One region of the Actinoplanes sp. URMC 104 genome, then DNA from elsewhere that is predicted to be linked to it. Evidence: riboswitches for the same ligand, from Rfam matches in the RefSeq annotation. Region 1 holds a riboswitch; each other region holds the start of a gene.
The links. Region 1 has a riboswitch for cyclic di-AMP ahead of ACSNN8_RS16315 (transglycosylase family protein). Riboswitches for the same ligand answer to the same signal wherever they lie in the genome.
Positions count from the first base shown of each region.

Region 2: another riboswitch for cyclic di-AMP. It lies ahead of ACSNN8_RS23895 (C40 family peptidase); the one in region 1 lies ahead of ACSNN8_RS16315 (transglycosylase family protein).
Region 3: another riboswitch for cyclic di-AMP. It lies ahead of ACSNN8_RS15225 (coiled-coil domain-containing protein); the one in region 1 lies ahead of ACSNN8_RS16315 (transglycosylase family protein).

Region 1 is NZ_JBPQTO010000004.1:539,852-545,106, forward strand. Features, by position in the region: gene ACSNN8_RS16305 (IS481 family transposase) at 1-935, opposite strand, end outside; gene ACSNN8_RS16310 (hypothetical protein) at 1,002-1,346, opposite strand; gene ACSNN8_RS16315 (transglycosylase family protein) at 1,371-1,943, opposite strand; cyclic di-AMP (ydaO/yuaA leader) riboswitch at 1,945-2,087, opposite strand; gene ACSNN8_RS16320 (saccharopine dehydrogenase family protein) at 2,254-3,492, shown strand; gene ACSNN8_RS16325 (TetR/AcrR family transcriptional regulator) at 3,499-4,137, opposite strand; gene ACSNN8_RS16330 (hypothetical protein) at 4,148-4,663, opposite strand; gene ACSNN8_RS16335 (GNAT family N-acetyltransferase) at 4,818-5,255, shown strand, end outside.
Region 2 is NZ_JBPQTO010000007.1:505,437-510,691, reverse strand. Features, by position in the region: gene ACSNN8_RS23905 (AMP-binding protein) at 1-1,420, shown strand, start outside; gene ACSNN8_RS23900 (Pr6Pr family membrane protein) at 1,414-2,280, shown strand; gene ACSNN8_RS23895 (C40 family peptidase) at 2,222-2,734, opposite strand; cyclic di-AMP (ydaO/yuaA leader) riboswitch at 2,740-2,890, opposite strand; gene ACSNN8_RS23890 (FAD binding domain-containing protein) at 3,237-4,112, shown strand; gene ACSNN8_RS23885 ((2Fe-2S)-binding protein) at 4,116-4,589, shown strand; gene ACSNN8_RS23880 (aerobic carbon-monoxide dehydrogenase large subunit) at 4,586-5,255, shown strand, end outside.
Region 3 is NZ_JBPQTO010000004.1:308,095-313,349, forward strand. Features, by position in the region: gene ACSNN8_RS15220 (glycoside hydrolase family 65 protein) at 1-1,168, shown strand, start outside; gene ACSNN8_RS15225 (coiled-coil domain-containing protein) at 1,231-2,265, opposite strand; cyclic di-AMP (ydaO/yuaA leader) riboswitch at 2,269-2,401, opposite strand; cyclic di-AMP (ydaO/yuaA leader) riboswitch at 2,612-2,749, shown strand; gene ACSNN8_RS15230 (coiled-coil domain-containing protein) at 2,753-3,823, shown strand; gene ACSNN8_RS15235 (ABC transporter ATP-binding protein) at 3,845-4,618, opposite strand; gene ACSNN8_RS15240 (ABC transporter permease) at 4,611-5,255, opposite strand, start outside.

The DNA.
Region 1 (5,255 bases):
GTCTGGCCGTCCAGGGCGCCGTGTGGGCGGTGGTAGTTGTAGTAATCCTCCCATTCGCGCAGCTTGTCGTTGAAGACGCCGGTGTCGTCGATGACGACGCCTTCGAGCATGCGGTAGAACTCTTCGGCGTCGATGCGGTGGGACCGTTCGACCTTGCCGTTGAGGTGCGGCGATGCGGGTTTGATGTAGGTGTGGGCGATGCCTTGGTCGAGCACGTGCCAGTGGAACTGGGTCTGGAACTCGGCACCGTTGTCGGTCTGGATGACCTCCACCCGAAACGGCAGGCGTTGCAGCACGTAGTCGAGGAACTGGATGGCGGTCTTCTGATCGCATCGCGGGTAGATGCGCAGCACGCGCAGCCGGGTGCAGTCGTCGATCGCGGTGAACTGGTAGTACCTGGCACGGCGGCGTTGCTTGGGTAGCCGGCCTGATACCGGCGCTGTGCCGGCCGCGGGGTCGGCGGGCAGGCCGATCGGCTCGATGAACTTGACGTCGATCTGGAGCCGGTTGCCGGGAAGTGGTTTCTCGTAACGTTTCCAGCGTTTCTCGCGGCTGGTGTAGCGCTGCGAGGCGGGCAGCCGGTTGAGGCCGAGGCGGACCAGGATGTTGTAGATCGCCGAGCTGGTGATCGTGATGTCGTGGTATCGCTTGAGATACATCTGGATCTTCACCGGGCCGAAGTGATAGTTCTGCCGCAGGTAGACGATCTTGTTGACGATGTCGGCATGCGTCGCGGTCGGGCAGTGGTGCGGGGCGCTCGAGCGATCGCGCAGGCCGGTGAGGCCTTCGTCCTGGTAGCGGCGCAGCCATTTGTAGTAGGTCGGCCGGCTGATGCCGTAGTAGCGGCAGGTGCGGGCGACGTTGCCGGTGACTTCTTCAACGTGCCGCAGAACCGCCAGGCGATGCTGTGCCTGACGGTCCAGCTTCTGGTCCATCGACGGGGGCATAAGTCTCCAACGATCGGAGACCCGAAGTGTTAACAACCTCTGGCAGTTTTAGAGCTAGGCCAGGTGGCCGCGCAACGTCGCCGCCTCGGCCTCCAGCCGCTGCGCGTGCTCGGCACGGCCGAGCGCCCGGTAGTCGGCGGCCGCCTGCTCCCGCTCGTCCGCCTCGGCGCGGACGATGCGGGCCACGTCGTCCTCGGTGAGCACCCGGCGGGCCACCTCGGTCGCGCCCGCGCCGACGGGCGCCTCCTCGATCGCGAGTCCCCGTCCGCCGTCGGCCGGCGCCACCGCCTCGGCGTTGTCGATGGCGGCGAGCGTCGCCCGCAGGGCCGAGACCGCGGCCCGGTCCCCGGCCTTCATGGCCGCCGGCAGTGCCGTGCGCAGCCTCTCCCGCAGAGTCATGCGCGAGACGCTAGCCGATCCGCCTCAGTCCGACGACCTGGTTTGCACCGGGCCCGACAGCGCGAGCCGCTGCCCCGGATAGATGCGGTCCGGATCGGACAGCACGCCGGCGTTGAGGCGGTGCAGCGTACGCCAGCCGCCCGCCACCCCGGTCTGCGCCGCGATAGTCGCCAGCGTCTCCCCGGCGCGGACGACGTGATAGCGCGCCGAGCTGCCGGCGCTGACGGTCCGGTACTGCTTGGCCGACCCGGCGCGCCGGCCGCAGGAGGGCCAGGCGCCCAGCCCCTGGCCGCGCCGGACGCGCTCGGCGACGAGGATCTGTTCGTCGCGGCTGGCCTGGTCGGCGGTGCCGGCGAACCGCGAACCGCCGTACGCCCGCCAGGTGCTGCGGCTGAACTGCAGGCCGCCGTAGTAGCCGTTGCCCGTGTTGATGCTCCAGTTGCCGCCCGACTCGCAGTGCGCGATGGCGTCCCAGTTGACGTCGGAGGCGGGCGACGGCGCCGCGGCGGCCGGTGTGACGACCGGTGCGGCCAGTGCGGTGAGGCCCGCCGCGGCCAGAACCAGCGCGACGCGGGCAGGATTGCAGACTCGTGCCATGACAGGTTGCCCTCCACGCCTGCGAGGTGAGCTGTCGGGTTCGGGCTGAGGTGCCCGGCCGCGTACGTGCGGCTTCACCCCGAGGCGCGCGGGCGCGCCGAGGAACGTGGGTCCCCCGCTCCATGCCGTGGGTGTGAGTCCCGCCGGGCGGCGGCAGGATTAGGCGTTCCGCCCGCGGGGTCCGCGCTCTTCGCGGACAGGGCCGGCGGGGCCTCGAGGAGCCCGGCACCGGCCGATTCGTACGGGATCAATGGGTCTGAGACTAGCTGTGGCGAGCGGTTTATGAGGCGCTGATGCAAAATCCACAACCATGAGCGACCGCGTCCGCGAGCACGATATCGTCGTCTACGGGGCCACCGGGTTCGTCGGCGTCATCACCGCGCGCTACCTCGCCGAGCACGCGCCGGCGGGCACGCGCGTGGCCCTGGCCGGCCGTTCCGGGCAGCGGCTGGCCGACGTCCGGGGGCAGCTCGGCGTCGACTGGCCGACCGTCGTGGCCGACGCCGCCGACGGCGAGGCGCTGTCCCGGCTGGCTGCCTCGGCCCGGGTCGTGATCACCACCGTCGGTCCCTACCTGCGGTACGGCAAGCAGCTGGCGCGCGCGTGCGCCGAGGCGGGCACCGACTACGTCGACCTGACCGGCGAGGTGGTGTTCGCCCGCGAGAGCATCGACGGCAACCACGAGATCGCACGCCGCACGGGCGCCCGCATCGTGCACTCCTGCGGGTTCGACTCCGTTCCGTCCGACCTCGGCGTCCACGTCCTCGCTCAGCGGGTCGCGGCCGACGGCGCCGGCGAGCTCACCGACACCACCATGGTCGTGACCAGCCTGCGCGGCGGCGTCAGCGGGGGCACGGTCGACACGTTGCGCACCCAGCTGGACGTGGTGCGCGACGATCGCCGGCTGCGGCGGATCGCCGCCGGGCCGTACTCGCTGAGCCCCGACCGCGCCGCCGAACCCGACCTGGGCCGCCAGGGCGACGTGGCCACCGTCCGGGGCGCCGACGTCCATCCCCGCCTGCGCGGCACCCTCGCGCCGTTCTTCATGGCCTCCTACAACACCCGCGTGGTGCGCCGCAGCAACGCCCTGCGCGACTGGCGGTACGGCCGCCGCTTCCGCTACCGCGAGCTGATGAGCGTCGGCGCGTCCCCGCTCTCGCCGCTGCTCGCCAACGGCGTGCGGCTGGGCCTCGGCGCGCTGGTCGCGGGCATGATGCTGCCGCCGACGCGGTTCGTGCTCGACCGCGTGCTGCCCAAGCCGGGCAGCGGGCCGGACGAGCGGGTCCAGCGCGACGGCCACTTCACGTGCGACTTCTTCACCACCACGACGACCGGCGCGCGCTACACGGCCCGCTTCCGGGCGAACGGCGATCCCGGCTACGCGGCCACGGCGGTCATGCTCGCGGAGTCGGCGCTTGCCCTGGTGTACGACCGGGAGGCGCTCCCACCCTCGGACGGCGGTGTGCTGACCCCGGCCACCGCCCTCGGCGACGCGCTGGTCACCCGGCTGCGCGCCGCCGGCATGGAGATCACGGCCGCGCCGGCGTAGGGACCGTCAGAGCGACGTGGCGCTGCCGACCAGGGCCAGGGCGATGCCGGTCAGGTGCTCGGCGAGCTGGTCGGGGTCGCCGGGCATGTCCTGCGAGATCCAGTGGATGATCACTTCGCTGAGGCCCGCCACGAGGGCGAGCAGCGTCCGGTCGTACGCCAGCCGGTCCTTGGGCTCTCCGGTCGCGCGCCGCAGCACCTTCGCCACGAACTGGGCGTCCTCGCGCAGCACCCCGCGGCGGCGGGTCTCCATGCGCGGCGCGTTCACGTAGATCACGCGGGCGCTCTCGGGGTGGCTGCGCAGCATGCCGACCAGCGCGTGAAGCGCCGGGCCGAACACCTCGGCCAGGTTCGCCGGCTGCTCCGGCACGGCCGCCGCGATGCCGCTCAGCAGCCACTCGTTCTGTTCGCGGTTGACCTTCAGCAGCAGATCGGCCCGATCGTCGAAATGCTCGTAGAAGTACCTTTTGGACACCTTCGCGGCGGCGCACACGTCGGCCACCGTGACGTCCTCGTAGTCGCGCGTGCCGAACAGGTGCACCGCGGCCGCCACGATCCGGTCGCGCCGCTCGCTGGACCGCTGCTGGCGAGAGCGCCCGGCGTAGGTCTCACCCCGCCGAGGCGCCACCGTGGTTCGTTCCTCCACGACGACAACGTTACGACTCCGCCGTCACACCCACCCGTCGACGGTCCACAATGGCCGTTTCCGGGGCCGCGTACGGCAGCCTCTTGGTCAGGCGATGCACCATGATCAGCGGAACGATCCCGAAGACGCCGAACGAGATGTCGATCAGGGTCCACCAGGGCGGCAGCCCGCGGATCGGGCCCGCGATCAGCGCCAGCGGGACGATCCCCGCACAGCACACCATTCCCCAATGGATCACCCAGACGTTGCGGACCGGATCGCGCCACGGCCCCCAGAACGCGATCGCGATGACCAGGTGGGCGAAGGCGAGCCAGTCGGTCCCGTACGCGATGAAGGGGTAGCGCTCGCCGGTGACGGTCAGCCCCTCGTGCACGCGGTCGATCCAGGCGACGAGCGGGCCGGGCGCGGGAACGGCATGTAGCACCCCGGCCAGCACCCGGGTCTCGGTGAGGAGGGGGAACGCGGTGACGCCACTCAGCACCAGCCCGACGACGAAGACCAGCAGCCAGGCGCGGATCGCTTTCATGATCACAACGTAGGCGCTGGGCGCCGGGCCGGGCGACTCCCTGCACCAGATCTTCACAGACGCAGCGGTGCGATCCGGGCACCATGACCAATCACTCATGCCTACATATCCCTCGCTACTGGCCGCAACCGGTCCCCGACGGCAGGATCGAGTGGTGGTCGCCAGCCGTCTCCCCTTTCCGCTCACGCTGACCGGAGACGGCCTCGTCCTGCGCGAATGGCGTTCCGAGGACCTCGACGACCTGGTCCGCATGCTCGACGAGCCCGAGATCGCCCGGTGGCGCCCGATGCCCTCGCCGTTCGACGTGGAGGCCGGCATCGCGTATCTCAAGCGCTGCCACCAGGGCCGGATCACCGGTCAGCGGATCCAGCTCGCCATCACGACCGACGGCGGACGGCCGCTCGGCGAGGTGCTGCTGTTCGGCGTCGACCTGGGCCTCAAGGAGGCCGAGCTCGCCTACCTGGTCGACGTGCGGGAGCGCCGGCGAGGGCTCGCCTCGGGGGCGTTGTCCCTTCTTTCCGCGTACGCCCGCAGCAGTCTGCATCTCGGCCGGCTCCTGCTGCGCATCGACTCGCGGAACACCGCCAGCACT
Region 2 (5,255 bases), on a different contig from region 1:
CCTTCGCGGTCGCCGGGCGGTGGCCGTGCTCGCCGAGCCGACCCTCGACACGGTCGTCACGATCACCGCGGCCCTGCTCGCCGGCGTTCCCGCGGTGCCCATCCCGCCCGACGCCGGCGATCTCGAGCGCGAGCACATCCTGCGGGACTCCGGCGCCGAGCTGTACGCCGCGGAATCGGCCGCCTCGGGTTCCGTCCCGGCCGAGCCCGACCCGGACGCCCCTGCCCTCGTGCTCTACACCAGCGGCACCACCGGCCCGCCCAAGGGCGCGGTCCTGTCCAGGAAAGCCCTTGCCGCCGACCTCGACGCGCTCGCCGCCGTGTGGCAGTGGACCCCCGACGACACCCTCGTGCACGGGCTGCCGCTGTTCCACGTGCACGGGCTGGTTCTCGGCGTGCTCGGCCCGCTGCGCATCGGCTCGCGCCTGGTCCACACCGGAAAACCGACCCCCCAGGCGTACGCCGCCACGCCCGGCAGCATGTACTTCGGCGTTCCGACCGTGTGGTCGCGCATCTGCGCCGCCCCCGCCGAGGCCCGCGAGCTGAGCCGTGCCCGCCTGCTGGTCAGCGGCAGCGCCCCGCTCCCCGTGCCCGTCTTCACCAGCCTGCAAGCGCTTGCCGGCCAGGCGCCCGTCGAGCGCTACGGCATGACCGAAACGCTCATCACGGTCAGCACTCACGCCGACGGCGAACGCCGCCCCGGCCACGTCGGCCTCCCCGTCCCCGGCGTCGAGACCCGCCTGGTCGACGACGCGGGAAAGCCCTTACCCCGCGGTGACACGATCGGCCACCTCCAGGTCCGAGGCGCCACCCTGTTCGACGGCTACCTCCGCGCCGACAACGCGAGCCGCGCCGACAACGCGAGCAGCGCAGGCGGCGGGGGTAACGCGAGCGGCGGGAGCGGCCCAGACGGCATCGGTAGCGCAGGTGGTGCGAGCAGCGCAGGAGGCGGGAAGAGCGCCGGCGGCGGGAGCGGCACAGCCTGGGGAAGCGCCGGCGGGGCCGACAGCGCGGGCCGGTGGGCGCTCCGGGCGGAACCGGCCACCGGGCCCGGCGGCTGGTACGCCACCGGCGACGTCGCGACGATCGGCGTCGACGGCTGGCACCGGATCGTGGGGCGGGCGTCCACGGACCTGATCAAGACCGGCGGCTATCGGGTGGGCGCGGGCGAGGTCGAGGACGCGCTGCTGCTGCACCCGGCGGTCCGCGAGGCGGCGGTCGTCGGCACCCCGCATCCGGACCTGGGCGAGCAGGTCACCGCGTACGTCGTGGGCGACGCCACCGAGCGGGAGCTGATCGCCTTCGTCGCGGAGCGGCTGGCCGCCCACAAGCGGCCCCGCGCCGTCCACCTCGTCCCGGCCCTGCCCCGCAACGCCATGGGCAAGGTGCAGAAGAAGGCGCTCCAGGAGGGCACGTGGTGAGGGTCTGGCTGACCCCGCAGTTCTGGCTGCGGGTGTTGATCGTCGGCTCCGGGTTCGCCGGGCTGCTCATGGGGCAGCACCGGATCGCGTACTACACGGTGCAGAGCAATCTCGTGACGCTCGGCTATTTCGGCGGCGTCCTGTACTGGATGGTGCGGCGCCGCACGACCGACCCGGCCGCGCCCCGCCTGCGCGGCGCGGTCACGCTGTGGATTCTCATCACGGGGCTGATCTCGCACTTCATGCTGCAGCACGGCGCCGACCCGCTGCCCGGCCTGGCGGCGAGCGACCCGGCCGAGCAGGTCGCCAACTGGTCGCGGTTCCTGGTGCACTACGCCGTGCCGGCGCTCGTGGTGGCCGACTGGGTCGCGTTCGGCCCGCGCCGGGTGTCGCCGTGGCGCGACCTTCCGCTGTGGATCCTCTTCCCGCTCGGCTACGGCGTGTCGTCGGTGGCCCGCGCCGTGTTGTTCCCGACCGTCACCGACCGCTACCCGTACTTCTTCCTCGACCCTACCTCCCGCGGATACGGGTGGGTGGCCGGCCAGTTCGTCGAGCTGGGCGTCATCTTCGCGGTCCTCGGAGCGGCGCTGCTGGCCGTCGACCGCCTGGCCGCGCGGCTGAGCAGGGCGGCGCAGCGGGGACGGGCGACGCGGCCGACCAGGGCGGCACGGCCAAGCGAGGCGCAGCGGCGGGAAGGGGCGGCGCGACTGAGCGGGCCCGCGCAACCGGAAGACGCCGGGAAAGAGGCCGGGGAGGAGGCCGCGCAACCCGAGGAGGCCGCGCGGCCGGACGAACCTCAGCTCACGTCCCCACCCGCCCGAAGCGCACCTGGGACCACGACCAGATCGGGGCGAGCCTGACCCGGTCGCCCGGCTTGGGCGCGTGCCAGACGCGCCCCGCGCCCGCATAGACACCCACGTGGTAGGCGTGCCCGCCGGACACCCAGAACACCAGGTCGCCCGGCCGGGCCGCCGCCTTCGGAACCGCGCGGGCGGTCCGGTACTGCGCCTGCGCGGTCCGGGGCAGCCGCAGACCGACCTTCGCGTACGAGTAACCGGCGAGCCCCGAGCAGTCGAAGGCGCCGGGCCCGGCAGCCCCGTACCGGTAGGGCTTGCCACGCTGGGCGCTGGCAGCGGCGACGATCCGGACGCCCCGGGCGGCGGCGGCCCCAGCGGCGGCGGCCCGAGCGGCCGGAGCGGCGGCGGCCGGAGCGGCGCTGGCGGCCTGCGCGGCCGAAGGGGTGACGAGCAGGGTGGTGGCGATGGCCGTGGCCGCAACGAGCAGCAGCAGACGGCGCAGCGTCGGGAACAGCAAGACGATCCTCGGTCCTTCAACCGCCTGCGAGGTTAGCTGTCGGATTAGGCCTGAAGGCGGCCCGTCGCTCGCGCGACCTCACCCCGAGCCGGCCATCGCTGACCGGCAGTCTGGTTCCCCCGTTCCCGCCCACTGAAGTTCCGTCGGTGACAGGTCGGGCCGCCCCCGGTGGGCGGGACTCGGCGTCCCGGGGCGGCCTGGCGCGACCGGCGTTGCGGCCGCACCCCAGGACGATCGGCCGGGATCCGGGGTTCGGCACCTTTTCTCAGCCGTCCCGTGCGCCTCGTTCGTCCCGGACCGGAAGCCCGGGCCGATCTCGCAACGGACATCCGGGCGGAGCCGCGCTCGTTCGGCGCGATACCGGGCCGGCCCGGCGGTGAACCTTGTCACCGAATTCGTCGCGGCATCCGGCTACGCGGAGCAACTTAAGGCATCCCTTAGGTAGCTGTTGACTTTGGACGCCCGGCGCGAAAGATTGCTGCCCAATCGATGGAGGTGCAGCGTGCAGGTGCCGGCTCCGTTCGAGTACGAGCGTGCCACCAGTGTGGATCAGGCGATCGGGCTGCTGGAGCGGCTGGGCAGCTCGGCGCGGCTGGTGGCGGGCGGGCACAGCCTGCTGCCGATGATGAAGCTGCGGCTGGCGAACTTCGACTACCTGATCGACATCAACCCGCTGCACGACGAGCTCGGCTACATCCGGGTGGAGACCGACGGCGTACGCATCGGGGCCCTCACGCGGCACCGCGAGCTGCTCGAATCCGACGAGCTGGCGGCCGCGTTCCCCATCTTCCGCGACGCCGAGCGGGTCATCGCCGACCCGGTGGTGCGCAACCGCGGCACGCTCGGCGGCTCGCTGTGCCAGGCCGACCCGTCGGAGGACCTGTCCGCGGTGTGTACGACGCTCGACGCGAGCTGCGTCATCCGCGGCCCGGGCGGCGCCGAGCGGGTCGTCGGCATGGCGGACTTCCACGTCGGGCCGTACGAGACGGCGGTCGGCGACGGCGAGATGCTCACCGAGATCCGGCTGCCGCTGCGGCCGGGCGGCGGCAGCGCGTACGAGAAGGTCGAGCGCCGCGCGGGGGACTGGGCGGTGGTCTCGGCCGGCGCCGCGGTCTGGCTGGCCGCCGACGGCACGATCGCCGACGCGCGCGTGGGGCTGGCCGCCGTCGGCCCCAACACCACAGGCATCCCGGAGATCTCCGCCGCGCTGCGCGGTCACGCGCCCGCCGAGGAACTGTACGAGCAGGCCGGCGCGATCGCGGCGCGCAGCTGCGAGCCGGCCACCGACCAGCGGGGCAGCGCGGACTACAAGCGCCACCTCGCCGACGAGCTGACCCGGCGGACGCTGCGCCGGTCCGTGGAACGGGCGAGGAGCTGAGGCATGCAGGTCACGATGACCGTCAACGACGTCGAGGTCACGCGGGAGATCGAGGGACGGCTGCTGCTCGTGCACTTCCTGCGCGACGTGCTCGGCCTGACCGGCACGCACTGGGGCTGCGACACCAGCAACTGCGGCACCTGCGTGGTGTGGCTGGACGGCGAGCCCGTCAAGTCGTGCACCGTGCTCGCCGCGATGGCCGGCGGGCACGAGGTCCGTACGGTGGAGGGCCTTGCGAAGGGCGCGGAGCTCGACCCGATCCAGCAGGGCTTCATGCAGTGCCACGGCCTGCAGTGCGGGTTCTGCACGCCGGGCATGATGATGACCTGCCGGGCGCTGCTCGACCGCAATCCCGACCCCACCGACGCCGAGATCCGCGAGGCCATCTCCGGTCAGATCTGCCGGTGTACGGGTTATTCGACGATCATCCGGTCGGTGCGCTGGGCGTCCGTCCACGAAGCGGCGGTGAACCAGTGACCACAGTGCACGAGTCCCGGTTCACGGACTTCCACGACAACGACCAGAAGCCCGTCGGCTACGGGCGCATGCTGCGCAAGGAGGACCCGCGGCTGGTGCGCGGCCGGGGCCGTTTCGTCGACGACGTCCAGCTGCCGGGCATGCTGCACCTGGCGATCCTGCGGTCGCCGTACGCGCATGCCCGCATCGTCAGCGTGGACACCAGCGCCGCCGAGGCCACCCCCGGCGTCAAGGCCGTCGTCACCGGCGAGACGCTCAAGGGGCTGGGGCTGGCGTGGATGCCGACGCTCTCCAACGACGTGCAGGCCGTGCTGGCCACCGACAAGGTGCGCTTCCAGGGTCAGGAGGTCGCGTTCGTCGTGGCCGAGGACCGCTACGTCGCCCGCGACGCGCTCGAGCTGATCGACGTGGAGTACGACGTGCTCGACCCGGTCGTCGACGCGCGCCGGGCGCTGGAGCCGGGCGCGCCGGTCATCCGCGACGACCTGGAGGGCAAGCAGGACAACCACTGCTTCGACTGGGAGACCGGCGACGCCGACGCGACCGAGGCCGTGTTCGCGAAGGCGGACGTGGTCGTGCAGCAGGACATCGTCTATCCGCGCGTGCACCCGGCGCCGATGGAGACCTGCGGCGCGGTCGCCGACTTCGACCCGGTCGAGGGACGGC
Region 3 (5,255 bases), 230 kb from region 1:
GCTCGGCCTGCAGGGCGCAGCGTTCCCGTGGCGCACCATCCGCGGGCAGGAGTGCTCGGCGTACTGGCCGGCCGGCACGGCGGGCTTCCACATCGGCGCCGACATCGCCGACGCGGTCCGTCGCTACGTGCAGGCCACCGGCGACTACGACTTCGAGCGCGAGGTCGGCCTCGAGCTGCTGGTCGAGACCGCGCGGCTGTGGCGTTCGCTGGGCCACCACGACCGGCACGGGCGCTTCCACATCGACGGGGTGACCGGCCCGGACGAGTACACGGCCGTCGTGGACGACAACATCTACACCAACCTGCTCGCCCAGCAGAACCTCCTGACCGCGGCCGAGGCGGTCAAGCGGCACCCGGACCTCGCCCGCAAGCTGGGCGTGGACGACGAGGAGACGGCGAGCTGGCGGGACGCGGCGGCCGCGGTGCACATCCCGTACGACCGGGAACTGGGGGTTCACCAGCAGTCCGAGGGCTTCACCCGGCTGCAGGAGTGGGACTTCGAGAACACCCCGCCCGAGGCGTACCCGCTGCTGCTGAACTACCCGTACTTCGACCTGTACCGCAAGCAGGTGGTCAAGCAGGCCGACCTGGTCATGGCGATGTACGTCCGGGGCGACGCGTTCACCCCGGAGGAGAAGGCGCGCAACTTCGCCTACTACGAGGCCCGCACGGTCCGCGACTCGTCGCTGTCCGCCTGCGTCCAGGCCGTGATGGCGGCCGAGGTGGGCCACCTCGAGCTGGCCCACGACTACCTGGGCGAGGCCGCGCTGATGGACCTGCACGACCTGCACCAGAACTCGCGGGACGGCCTGCACATCGCGTCGCTGGCCGGCACCTGGATCTCGCTGGTCGCCGGGCTCGGCGGCATGCGCGACTTCAACGGCCAGCTGTCGTTCGCGCCACGCCTGCCCAGCCGCATCAACAACATGGAGTTCTCGCTGCTCTGGCGCGGGCTGCGGCTGCGGGTCAACGTGACGCCCGACGAGGTCACCTACTCGCTGCGCAACGGCGGCGGCTCGGCCCGGCTGACGCTGGTGCACCACGGCAAGGAGATCGAGGTGACCCAGGTCAAGCCGGTCGTCGTGCCGATCCCGCCGCCGCACCCGGTCGGCCCGGCGCCGCAGCAGCCGGCCGGTCGCGCGCCGGTGCGGCGGGCGACGAGCTGACGTCCGACGACGGAAAAGGGCCCCGGGATCTCCCGGGGCCCTTTCGTGTGTGTGCGGGGCGGTCAGAGCAGCGACACGTGCACGTGGTCGGTGTGCGCGCTCGGCCCGTGGTACGTCTTCCAGCCGCTGGCGGGGAACCAGATCTGCTTGTACCAGATCACGTAGTAGATGCCGAGCCGGTCGGCGTTGCGCACCAGGAACGCCATGAGGTTGTTGCCGTAGCGGCGCATGTCCTCGTTGTGCGCGACCGCGAAGCCCTTGTCCTGCAGCGACCAGTCGCAGGCGCGGCCCTTGGGATGCTCGAACGGCCCGCCGTCGCGGTGACAGCCCACGAACCGGTCGAAGCCGGCCTTCTTCACCTCTTTGTACATGTGGAACGTCCGCGCGGTGATGCAGCCGTTGGTCGTCGGGTCCTCGACGTTGCAGCTCTCGGGGGAGAACCCGCCGTCGGAGTTGCGCGGCGCCGGGGCGGCCTTGGGCGAGTTCGCCAGCACCAGGCCGTGCGTGAGGCTCTCGCCGCCGACCAGCGCGAGCGCGTCGTCGGCCGCGTCCTTCTGCTTCTTCATCGCGACGAGGTTGGTCTGCTGCTTGCGCACCTCGGCGTCGAGCGCGGCCTTGGCCTTGTTGACGTCGTCGATCGCCTTGTTGAGCTCGGCCAGCTTGCGGTCCTGCATGGCGTTGATCTCTTCGAGCGAGACCGCCTTGGCGAGGAAGTCGTCGGAGTTCTGGCTGCCGAGCAGGAAGCCGGCGGCGCCGAGGTGGCCGGTGCGGTACTGCTGGCCGGCGATCGCGTTGACCTCGGGCAGCAGCGCCAGGCGCCGCGCCTCCGCGGTCTTGATCTCGGCGGCCAGTCTTTTCTGCGCCGCCGTGGATTTCGTCACCGCGGCCTTGGCGGCGACGAAGCGACGGTTCGACGACTCGAGCACGTCGTCCAGGGTGGCGTTGTTCTTGCCGACCGATCCGCCCGACTCGTCGGGGCTCGTCGAGGTGCTGCCACCCGGCTCGGCGCTCGCCGGGGAAGCGGGTGCGGCCAGGAAAGACAAGGCCACGAGCGGCGCCAGGGCAAGTGTCAGCCACCGGCGGGGTCGTACGGTCAATGCAGTTCCTTCCGGTAAACCGCCGACCGGGTTAGCTGACGGGTTCGGGACGGAAGCGATCCCTACCGCTCGCGCGGATGCACCCCACTGACCTGGTTCCCCGGCTCGCCTCGCGGCGATTGGGCGGTGGCCTGCCGGCACCTCGGGGGCGGTGCCTCCGTGGCAGAACCGGCGGCCAGTTTACCCGAGACTTTGCGCCGCTTCAGTCTTCAGGAATGGCTATTTCGTAGTCACTCCGACACATTCCGTAATTGCCGTCACGTGCCGTCGCGGGCGAATTGCGGTGCGTGCGATAACTGTCGATCATTCGATGGAGTCGGTATGGTCGGGGGCGGTCTCCACCCCCAGGGGACCGCCGCCTAATCGCCCGCGGGCGAGCCGGGGAACCAACCGTTTTTCCGGGGTGAATCCGCGCTCGCGCGGTAGGGATCACTTCCGTCCCGAACCCGTCAGCTAACTCGGTCGGCGGCCGACGGAAGGAAAGGTTGTGCGGCATAACACTGTCCGCCGACGTTCGGCGGCACTGCTCGCGCTCCTCGTCGCCATCTCCGGGCTGACTCTGGCGGTGGCCGGTCCGGCCGCCGCGGCGCCCGGCGACAGCGGCGACGACGGCGAGGGCGCACCCAGAACCCTGATCCAGCAGCTCGAGGCGGCCTCCCGGGGCTACGTCGAGGCCAAGGAGGCGCTGGCCCGGTCGCGCACGCGGCAGTCCCAGCTGGCCGCCCGGCTCAAGGAGCTCGAGGGCCAGGTGGGCCCGAAACAGGCGGCGATCGACGACATCATCCAGCAGTCCTACCGGACCGGCCGGCTGGGACCGATGAGCGCCCTGCTGCAGGCGAGCTCCTCCGGCGACTTCCTCGACCGCGCCCAGACGCTCGAGACCGTCGCGGTCAAGGAGAACGCGGCGCTGGCCGCGCTCAAGGCGACCCGCGACGGGCAGCAGCGCGCGAAACTGGCCATCGACGCCGAGGTGCGCAACCAGCTCAAGCAGGTCAACCTGATGGCCAAGCGCAAGGTGCAGGCCGAGGCCGCGCTCAAGGCCGCCAACACCGGCGAGGACGCCGATCCGCCCGGCGGCGGCACGAGCGGCGGGTCCAGCGGCGGATCGAGCGGCGGCGGCTCGCAGGCCAAGGCCACTCCGGCGCCGCGCAGCTCGGACGGCTCGCTGCGGGACGAGGGCTGCACCGAGGACGACCCCACCACCAGCGGCTGCCTGACCCCGCGCACGCTGCACGCTCTCAAGCAGGCGCAGAAGGCGGGCTTCACCCGCTATGTCGCATGTTTCCGCGAGCAGAACAGCGGCGAGCACCCCAAGGGCCAGGCGTGCGACTTCGCCGCCGAGAAGAAGGGGTTCGGCGGCGTCGCGTCGGGTGGTGACAAGACGTACGGGACCAACCTGGCCAACTACTTCATCAACAACTCGGACCGGCTGGGCGTGCTCTACGTCATCTGGTTCAAACGCATCTGGCTGCCCTCGAGCGGCTGGAAGGCGTACTCCCGCGGCAACGGCGACCCGTCCAGCGACCACACCAACCACGTGCATTTATCAGTGCGCTGACCTCGCGAGGGGGTACGAGGCTTACTTGTTGACGTAGGTCTCGTACTCCTTCATCACGTCGTCGGTGGGGCCGTCCGCGCGGATCACGCCGGACTCGAGCCAGATGGTGCGCTCGCAGGTGTCCCGGATCGACTGCTCGCTGTGGCTGACCAGGAACACCGTGCCGGCCTCCTTGCGCAGGTCGCGCACCCGCTGCTCGCTGCGCTTGCGGAATTTCGCGTCGCCGGTGGCCAGCGCCTCGTCGATCAGCAGCACGTCGTGCTTCTTCGCCGCGGCGATCGAGAACCGCAGCCGCGCCGACATGCCGGACGAGTACGTCTTCATCGGCAGCGAGCTGAAGTCGCCGCGGTCGTTGATGCCGGAGAACTCGATGATGTCGGCCGTCTGCGCCTTGACGTCGGCGGGCGACATGCCCATCGCGAGGCAGCCCAGCTCGACGTTGCGCTCGCCGGAGAGGTCGTTCATCAGCGCCGCGTTCACTCCCAGGAGTGACGGCTGGCCGGCCGCGTAGATGCCGCCGCCGCGCTCCACCGGCAGCAGGCCGGCGATCGCCCGCAGCAGCGTCGACTTGCCGGAGCCGTTGGTGCCGATCAGGCCGATCGCCTCGCCCTTGTAGGCCACGAAGCTGACGCCCTTGACCGCGTGCACCTCGCGGACGGCCGCGCTCTTCTTGCCCGTGATGATGCGCTTGAAGCTGGCCAGCGGCGTGTTCGCGCCCGGCGCCACCGAGCCGTAGATGCGGTAGACGATGTGCGCGTTGTCCGCGATGACGGTCGGTTCCCGCTGGTCAGCCACGGCCGTAGCCCTTCTCTCCGCGCCAGAAGTACACGTAACCGCCGAAGCCGACGAGCGCGGTCCAGATCAGCGCGCCGGCCCAGAGCATCGGCGCCGACCCCGCGAGCTCGACGTCCTCCATCAGCGCGTGCCGCATCAGCTCGATGAAGATCAGCAGCGGGTTGGCCTCGACCAGCGTGAGCTGCCAGCCGTGCAGCCGCTCCTGGAAGAACGTGACCGGGTAGAGCACCGCGGACCCGTACATCCAGATGCGCAGGATGTAGGGGATGAGCTGCCGGATGTCGGTGACCTTGGAGATCAGCCGCGCCACGAACAGCGCGAGTCCGGCGTTGAAGATCGTCTGGAGCAGCAGCGCCGGCACGGCCAGCAGCCACTCGACGGTGATCGGCTCGCCGGTGAGCAGCACGATCGCGACCAGGACGGCCATCGAGGCGACCATGTTGCGCACCTCGACCAGCGTGACCGCGATCGGCAGGCTGGCGCGCGGGAAGTGCAGCGCCCGGATCAGCGCCATGTTCGCCGTGATCGACTGGGAGCCCGCCTGCACCACCGACTGGGTGAATCCGAAGATGAAGACACCCGCGCACAGGTACGCGATGAAGTTGTCGACGTCCTGCTTGGTGTTGATCAGCACGCC